Regions from separate parts of the Shewanella sp. 8A genome, predicted to be linked through region 2. Evidence: riboswitches for the same ligand, from Rfam matches in the RefSeq annotation. Region 2 holds a riboswitch; the other holds the start of a gene.
What was found. A riboswitch is a leader RNA that binds a small molecule or an ion and turns the genes downstream of it on or off. The one in region 2 is predicted to bind cobalamin.

Region 1 (4,722 bases), on a different contig from region 2:
TTAGCTAATCCTCTGCGAAAAACGCGAGTTCGATTAGTTGCGCCGACGCAAAATCAGCAAAAAGAAAAAACTACCTATCGAGGCGGTGATAATCCCAACGGGCAGTTCTTGATTTCCCAGTAAACATCTCGCGAGCACATCAATCCACACCATAAACAAGCCGCCAACTAACGCGGTGAGCAAAATGGGCTGACGCCCGGGAAATAACAAGCGCACCGTATGGGGGATCATTAATCCAACAAAACCTATGCCACCACAGGTCGCCACTAAAACGGCGGTAATTAGCGAGCAGAGCAATAACATATTGAGGCGTAATTTAGGTACATTCACCCCTAAGGTGTGGGCCGTTTCATCCCCCGCCTGCAGGGCCATAATCTGCCGCTTCCAACCGAGGATGATAAAAAAACTCACCAATACAACGATGGATGGCAAAATTAAGAGCGGCCAACTGGCCTTAGCAAAACTGCCCAAACTCCAAAAAAGCACTGATGCCGTGGCCTGCGGGCTGGCAAAATACAACAGCAAGCTGGTTAATGCGCCAAACATAAACGATGTTGCCACCCCAGAGAGCAGCATGCGCTCAACTTGGCTGTTGAGCCCAAGCCCTGACAAGGCGAGAACAATAAGAACGGATAAACTGGCACCAATAAAAGCGCCGAAAGGCAAACTAAACCACAGGAGCCCAGCAAACATTCCCGAGCCACTAAAAATCCCCGAATTGGCAATAACGCCCGCATTACCGAATAGACCGGAGCCAGTAAACAAGGTCAGCATCACCACAGCGCCAAAGGAGGCTCCTGAACTAATGCCAAATAAATAAGGGTCAGCAAGCGGATTGCGCGTTACGGTTTGCAGCACACTGCCCGCTAAAGACAGCCCCGCCCCCGCCACAAACGCGAGCAATATCCGTGGCAACCTTAATTCCATCACAATCCGCTCCGTCATCGAGGCGGCAGTTGACGCATCGTCGTTGGCGAAAAATTGATTGAATAATTTAATAAACACATGCAGCACATCTAAAAAGCTGATATTTGCCGCGCCAAAACTGGCGGCCGCAATCGGGGTCAGCAGAGCAAAACCCACCAAGCCAAGAATCAGCCATTGCTGGCGGGTTAATGGCGTTAAAATATGGGTTAAAAGATTCATCATTATCAGCTTAAACGTGTCAATCATGGCGTGTTTATCTCCCCGTTGATGTTATGGGGAGCGGATACAACCACATCATCCGTCGGTGATTTTTGATAACCATAAAAGTAATTAATTAAAGGATTGGCATGTTGTGGATGGGGCATCACTTGGGCGCAAACACCAAAAACTTGGGCAATGCGCTCCTCTGTTAATACCTCACTCGGCGTGCCCATGGCGCTCACTTGCCCCTTATCCAGTAGCAGCAAACTATCACACAGGGCACTTGCTAAATTCAGATCATGAATAGAGGCAATGACACTAATGCCAAGGCTTCGAACCAACTCCAAAATTTGTATTTGATAGCGCACATCGAGGTGGTTTGTGGGTTCATCTAAAATCAGTAACTGAGGTTGTTGCACGATAGCGCGTGCAATCAGTGCCCGTTGTTTCTCGCCGCCAGAGAGCCGTTCATATTGCTGATAGCGCTTATGGCTAAGACCTACCTTTTCAAGCGCCTTGATAATTTTTTCACTATCACCGCTGGAATTAGTATCAAACATTCCTTTGTGGGGCGTGAGCCCCATAGCAACGAGTTGCTCTGTGGTCATATCAAAATAGTGCGGCGTATCCTGCTGCACCACAGCTACTTTACAGGCAAATGCCTTGGGCGAAAGCTCGTTAATGTCCTGCGAAAACAAACTGATTTGCCCCAGAGTTGGGCGAATAAAACGATATATACAACGCAGTAAACTGGATTTACCCGCACCGTTAGGGCCGATTAATCCCAGCATTTCACCGCGTTGTAGGGCAAAGTTAATCCCTGAAAGAATGGTTTTGCCTTCGATGGTCCAACTTAATTGGCTGACATTGAGTGCCACATTAGTTAGCACCGCCGAAGATTGCACATCTGTTGACGTGGAAGGCTTCATTAAAAGCTGCTCCCACAGGCATATTTTGTACCCAAACCCAGTAGCACCATGGGCCACAGGGCGAAACGTATCAATATCATTTTCTGCTCCCTCGAGTCACCCGCTCGAGAACTAAGGCTGCACGCAGCGAAAACAGAAATAGGCAGGTCTCCTGACTTGTAGCAAAGAAGATTCTAGGTTCTAGATTCTAGGCACTTCTTTTAACTACTCACAGTTGCGGGTACAGTTCGGGCTGGCTGACGGGCAGCACCCCGATTCCCTATTATGTTTGGGTTGATTCGGCGTTTATAACGACTATTGCCTTAAGCTAATAGCGCAGGATAAAGCGAAATTCCCAACACCTATTTCTGCGACATTTAAACTTAGCGAACACAATGCGCTATCTGGCTCAAACGTCAGGGAAAAGCATTATCCTATATCTTGCTCATTAGGCAATGCAGTTTAAATCAGAAAATGTTCATCATCCCATTTAGCATGAGATTTCAATCTCAATCACCATGGCTCGATGGCCAGTCTAAGCGCCAGTATCGAGTCCCATGTTTATCTTCGAGTACATTAATCGTCACCACCGCGGCAACCGGTAAAGTCAGTTGACTGTAAAACCCTACCGTTCTCACCGCCCCCAATGCTCTTGCCATTAAATGACGGATCACTCCGCCGTGGGTCAGAACCCAAATATTGGCTGTGGGTACATTGGCATTACACTCGCCGTGGGCCTGTTCATCATCCAACGCCAGCTGGGCAAACTCTTTATTGAGGATCTGCTCTATTGCGCCATCGATACGAGCCTCAAAACTTGCCATCGTTTCACCATTGGGCGGCGATACGGCCCAAGGATCTTGCCAATAGGCCGCCATGCGCTCGCCATCCTGTTGATATAACTCATCGAGCAAGCGACCATCCCAATCGCCAAAATCCATTTCTTGTAGATCCTCCAGCAGGTTGACCTCAAGCGACGAAGGCGTTGGCGCAGCTAAATGTGAACTCTCAGACAAGCTGGAATGCGGCTCCAGCGCCAACTCCTTGGCAAATTCAGCGCAGCGCCTTGAGGTGGAGCTGTAAATACCGTGGCATTCTCTGGCCTGCAAAGCGACTGCTGCCAACATCTGCCGCCAGCCCTTCTCGCTCAGTGGAACATCGACTCTGCCACGTAAAATGGCCCCGCCCTCGCATTCCCCATGGCGTAACAGTAATAAGCGAACTTGTTTCATATATGCCTTTTAAAAATCTTAGGATCTAGATTCTCGCTCCTAATGACTTTCACCTTGCCCTGACAATCCGATGTCGCGTATTATGGACGTCTATACGTATAAATGTCCAAACCATAACGAACGACATTCAATAATAAAATGCAATTTACCGCAGAATTGCATATTTTTGGACTCAACTTAGCTGTAGTAAAGGTAATCATTTATGGCGATATCTCTCCATCGAGCCAGCCAAACACTGGCAGACATTCGCAACCAGTTGTCAAAGCGCATTCTGATTTTAGACGGCGCCATGGGCACTATGATCCAAGGCTACAAGCTAGAAGAAGCCGATTACCGTGGCGAGCGTTTCAAGGATTGGCATACCGACGTTAAGGGCAATAACGATCTTTTAGTGCTCACGCAGCCACACATCATCAAACAAATTCACAGCGACTACCTATTAGCCGGTGCGGATATTATTGAAACCAACACCTTTAACGCCACCACTATCGCCATGGCCGACTACGATATGCAGTCGCTGTCCGCCGAAATTAACCGTGAAGGTGCGCGTCTCGCCCGTGAGGCCTGTGATGAAATCGAAAAAGCCACGGGTAAACCACGTTATGTTGCCGGTGTGTTAGGGCCCACTAACCGTACTTGCTCTATCAGCCCCGATGTTAACGATCCCGGATATCGCAATATCCACTTCGATGAGTTAGTGACCGCTTACTGCGAATCGACCCGTGCCTTAATTGAGGGCGGCGCCGATATCATTATGGTCGAGACCATTTTCGATACCTTAAACGCCAAAGCCGCGCTATTTGCCATCGAAACCGTGTTCGATGAACTCTTTGGAGCAAATTCGCCAGCGCGTTTGCCAGTAATGATCTCCGGCACCATTACCGATGCCTCGGGCCGAACCCTGACCGGACAAACCACCGAAGCCTTTTATAACTCCCTTCGCCATATCAAGCCCTTATCTATCGGTCTTAACTGCGCCCTTGGGCCAAAAGAGCTACGCCCCTACGTCGAAGAACTGTCGCGCATCGCCGAATGTTATGTGTCGGCGCACCCTAACGCGGGTCTACCAAACGAGTTTGGCGGTTACGACGAAACCCCAAAAGACATGGCCAGCGTTATCCAAGAATGGGCCCGTGAAGGCATGCTCAACATTATCGGCGGCTGCTGTGGTAGCACGCCCGAGCATATTAAGGTCATTCGTGAAGCGGTGGAACCGTTTGCGCCACGGGTATTACCCGAGATCCCCGTCGCCTGCCGTTTATCGGGTTTGGAACCGCTCACTATCGACGCCCAAACCCTGTTTGTGAACGTGGGTGAACGTACCAACGTCACTGGCTCGGCTAAGTTCTTAAAGCTGATCAAAGAAAGCAAGTTCGAGCAGGCGCTCGATGTCGCCCGTGAACAGGTAGAAAGCGGCGCGCAGATCATCGACATCAACATGGACGAAGGCATGC
Region 2 (4,722 bases):
CCTATATTACACCCGTAAAAATGATTTTTCTCTGCACCCAACAGCAGAAATAACAAAGCCAGACAACGTCTGGCTTTAAAATGCGCTAAATCACTTAATTATCAGGATTCGGCTTAGAAGCGGTAACCTACCGTCAAGCGAATATCACGGCCTCGGCCTGAGTAATAGCCGTCATAGGTTCCACCAGCATAATAACCAGCACTGACATAGTCCTTATCGAACAGGTTATCGATACGCAGGCTCGCTAACCAAGCGTCACGGGTATAGTTAAGTGCCAAGTTACCTAAGACATAACTAGCCAATTTATCGCCTTGGTTAGCATTATCGCCTTCGATAAAGCGATCGCCCGTATAAATCGCCTCGGCAAAGACTTGAAAATGTTCGGCAAAATCCATGCTGACATAACCGCGTCCCGAATGCTCGGCCACCCAAGACAATTTCTTGCCATCATTTAGCCCATCGGTAAATTCGGCATCAATATAGTTGTACTCAAGACCTAGTTGCAACGCTTTAGTCACCTGCCAATCCCAATCGGCACTCGCGCCATAACGGCGTGAAGCATCGGCATTGACGTTCGCACCTTGGAAGCTACCACCAACGGGTTTTTCAGCACTCGGGTCGAAGACAATTTCATCTTCTAAATCGAGGCGATACAAACTCACGCGCAGGCTTTGGCTGGCGGCCGTCCAATCCCAACCCGCCTCATAGGAGCGGCCAGTCTGCGGCTTTAAGCCATACACATCTTTCGGGGTGTAGGCCTGCTCATCCACCTTAGCGAAACGGAAGTTTTCATCGCCACGTAGATAGAATCTGTGCTCCGCGCTCGGGCGGTAATTTAAACCGAACTCGTATGCGGTAGCATCTTCATCTAAATCGATACCATTTGGATAGACATTGCCATCAACCAGATCGTCAGTCACCCGCGCGTAACGTCCGCCCACCACATAGCTTAAGGTGTGACTTAACGGCACAGTGGCTTGCAGGTAAGCACTTTGCATTTCCTGCACATTGCTGCGCGCCATAGAGTCAAACTCGGCTTTACCGCGGCTGATATCTAAACCTGTCACTAGGTTTAGCTCGCCTTGACGGGTGCTGTAGTTGGCGAGCGCCTTAGGGCTAAACATCAGCAGTGAGCGAGTATTATGGCTCTGGCCCCAATTGAGTGAGCTGACTAAGGTATCGCTGTAATCCAGATCCGCCGCTAATGCCCAGTTTTGATTAAGCTGATGCTGATAGCCCGTACGCGCCGCAGTGGTCATTTCATGGGAATATTGCTTATCGTTCCCAGAGTAACGTGGGTTGTCTTTAAATTGATCTTTAGTCAATGCCCCTGGATTTTCGCGGTCATCATCGTAATAGCTGGTTTCGACAAAGAACGAATCAGTCGCCGTTTTATATTGAATGCGGCCAAGGATAGAACCCGTTTCATTGGCGTTATGCTGACGATAGTTGTCACCTTGGTTGTAGCTTCCGGTCAAGAAATAGCGCCAATCCTTGTTGATCGCGCCAGACACATCGCCGCGACCTTCATAGGTATTAAAGCTACCGCCGGATAATTGCACGCTGCCGCCGGTATTCTCAGGCGACTTAGTCACAATGTTGATCACCCCGCCTACCGCTTGGTCGCCATAAAGCACGCCCGCACTGCCGGATAAAATCTCGATGCGTTCAACCTGATTTAAGGGAATTGCATTCAGGCTAGGCACAGCAATATCAATGTTATTCAGACGGCGACCATCGAGCAAAATCAAGGTGTTGTTTACCGCAGCGCTGGCGCTAAAACCGCGCATCGCAAAGCTAGTACCAATATTGTTATCCGAAATTTGAATACCGCTCTGACCACGTAAGACGTCAGTCAAATTAGTCGCGCCACTCATTTCAATCGCCGCAGCATCAATCACATTCACATTAGCGGCAATATTTAACGGGGTCTTATCAGCACGACCAATCACCACGATATGCTCATCGACGTTGGCGGCATGAGTTTCATCAGCAGCCACAGCGGGCGCGATCATTGATACACTGCAAAGGCTGCCAATCAGCAGCGCAATTTTGGTTGGATGTGTTCCCATTTTACCTTTAACTCCTACAAGGAAAACGGGGCATTAGCGCCACGATACCGTTGATTCAGTAGAAAACACTGATAGTCACTATCGCATTTTGAGATCTGCCCACCGAAATCTCAAAAACACCTTTAGGGCCGGTCTCCGGACTTAGGCTATATCCATCTCAACTTGAGATGAACGCGAAACTGACCTTTACACACTCGATTTCAGTGTTCATCGTGAACTCCTATCAAATGCGGTCGTCTCTCACCTTTTACCGTTGCGGGGGCAGTGCCAGAATTTCACTGGCTTCCCGATTATCTCGCGACTTCATCATCGCAAGCACCACAGAAGGTTGACTCAAAATTAGGTTCAAAGGGCGTCAAACCTGTTAACGCCCAACAAGGCTCAGAATATTAAAGACCTAAGCGCGCGCATTATAGACGTCTATACGGATGAAAGTCCATTAATCTCAGATTGGCGAGAAAGCTCAGATGAGTTAGAAAACGCCATCCCAGTTTTTTGCCGCAGGTTGGGGTCTGTCTTTACTTAAAATAGCCTGACGCTGCTCAGGGGTTTCGCATTGGGCAACTGGGCTTAAATCCAGCGGCTTAATCACTAACGAGTCAGCAGGTTGCACAGGCGACTTGTCGAACATGGGCAAATTCATCGACCAAGAGACCAACTCCCCCTTGTCGCTAATGCCAACATAACCGTCATTTGCGCCATCTAACCACGTGAGACGCGGAATACGTGCCATTAACTTTTCCACATTATCACGGTTGGCTCGATATCCAACGGGCACCACTTTGCCATCGGGACGCGTAAACACAAAGGAGGATGGTCCTTGAGTAATAACACTGCCTTCCTGCCAATATTTATCAAGAATCTCTTGGGCATAGTGAAACCCAAACATATACGCGTAGTCAGTGTCGTCGGCCACAATTTGCGGCACGGCCTTATCCCGCAGTAATAAAAAGCCTGAGCCGATACTGATAATCTCCTTCACGCCTGTAATGTCGGTTTTTTTAATCCAATCGACGCCACAGTTAATCCCATCGCCCCAAAAATGCGCATCCCCCGTAGGACTTAACACCGCAAATGCGCAATTGTTTGCCGTCATACTCGCCACGTCTTTTAAGGCACTGCGGATAGGATAAGTATCACTGCGCCAGCCCCAACTCACTACTGAGCCGTCCTTTTTCAAGGCGGCATAGGTGTGTTGAAAATATTCGATCTTCGCCACATCCGTAAGCTGAGGGAGCAACTTTTTCATATTGGTCGACTCTTCAACCTGCCCCCAAATCACTGCACTGCCCTGTTTTTTGAGGGCGACAAAACTGCGTCCCTTAGCAAAGATATCAATGACATCAACTAATTGATCCTGCACATGCAAGCTATTGCCACCGTAAGGGCCATAACCCCAAGTGTGTACCTTGCCTGTGGCATCTAGCGCGGCAATGGCCTCTTGGTTGGCGAATAATTTAGTAATATTAGTCATGCGGTTTTGTAGGGCTTTGTCGAGGCGATATTTCCCCGCATTGCCCCAGAACACCACAGTGCCATCTTGACGTAACGCGGCAAACCCATCTTTAATCGAGACGATTTGCTTAACTTGCTTAAGCTGCTCAGTCACCTCGCGGCTATCGCCACCAGCATAGCTATCACCCCAAGTGATCACCTCACCGGATTGTGTTAACGCCGCAAAGGCCGAACTATTGGTCACAACAGTCTCGACAGCGGGTAAATCACAGGGAATATGGCGGTACTGTGGACTCGGATTTTCCTTAAATTGGAGCAGTTTGCCGTTATCAAACTGCAATAAGGCTTCCTTATCATTTTCGAACACGGTTACGGGTTTCGGCTGACTACAAGCCGTTAATTGTAGGGCGATTAAGGCTGCTACCAATGCCAAAGGGCGAGGAATTGAATAAGACTGCATAACTTATTTCCTTGTCGTTGCTGAAAACGTGAGTTGTTGAATATGTTGCGCTACGTTATCCGATAATGACTCGATTATCGGCCTCAATGCGCACTGAAAACCATGACTCGTATCTAACCGAGATAATAGTGCTTGTGTATGTTTATCAATCACCTGCGCGCTGTTGAGGCTGAGTGTTTGCAGCGCCATTGTCTGGCTAAATGCCGCTAAGATCCGCGCTTGCACAGGGCTAACCGTTTGCTCCACCGCACTATGGGTATTATCGAGTACCCATCTAACTAACCAAAGTAAATATTCGATGCGGGCAGCAAGGTCGACACAGCATTGTTTTTCATCCTCCAAACCAAAACTGAGCTCTTTGGCGTAACAAAATGCCTCCAATGCCATGAGCTTTTCTGTGGATAATGTCAGTGCCAAAGGGAGCTGATAAGTGCGAGTTATCAGTACAAAGGTTGCCAAGGTTCTTACCGATAAAGCTTGATTGCTACGGGCTAACATCGCGAGCACCAAGTAGTGAAACCCTAAGGAACTCAAGCGATAAAAGCTAGTCATCACAATGGTTTCATCTATCGGTTCCAACTGTTTTTTACTTGGCACAGATTGCATTTGGGCAAATAAGGCAACAAAACGCGGGTATAACTCACGGCAATGGCCGATATGTTCGGCCGCTTCCCATACCAGAATATTCGCGGCGGGGTGGCACCTGTAGGTTTCAAGCAGATTGATAATCCCAGC

Region 1: linked by a shared signal. The riboswitch ahead of M0413_RS10745 (ABC transporter ATP-binding protein) and the one ahead of M0413_RS13265 (TonB-dependent receptor) in region 2 are both predicted to bind cobalamin.

The regions. Positions count from the first base shown of each region.
Region 1 is NZ_JAMDJP010000011.1:117,093-121,814, forward strand. Features, by position in the region: gene M0413_RS10740 (FecCD family ABC transporter permease) at 34-1,173, opposite strand; gene M0413_RS10745 (ABC transporter ATP-binding protein) at 1,170-2,057, opposite strand; cobalamin riboswitch at 2,182-2,370, opposite strand; gene M0413_RS10750 (histidine phosphatase family protein) at 2,546-3,268, opposite strand; gene metH (methionine synthase) at 3,471-4,722, shown strand, end outside.
Region 2 is NZ_JAMDJP010000015.1:89,532-94,253, reverse strand. Features, by position in the region: gene M0413_RS13265 (TonB-dependent receptor) at 114-2,072, opposite strand; cobalamin riboswitch at 2,182-2,410, opposite strand; gene M0413_RS13260 (RCC1 domain-containing protein) at 2,545-3,987, opposite strand; gene M0413_RS13255 (DUF3592 domain-containing protein) at 3,991-4,722, opposite strand, start outside.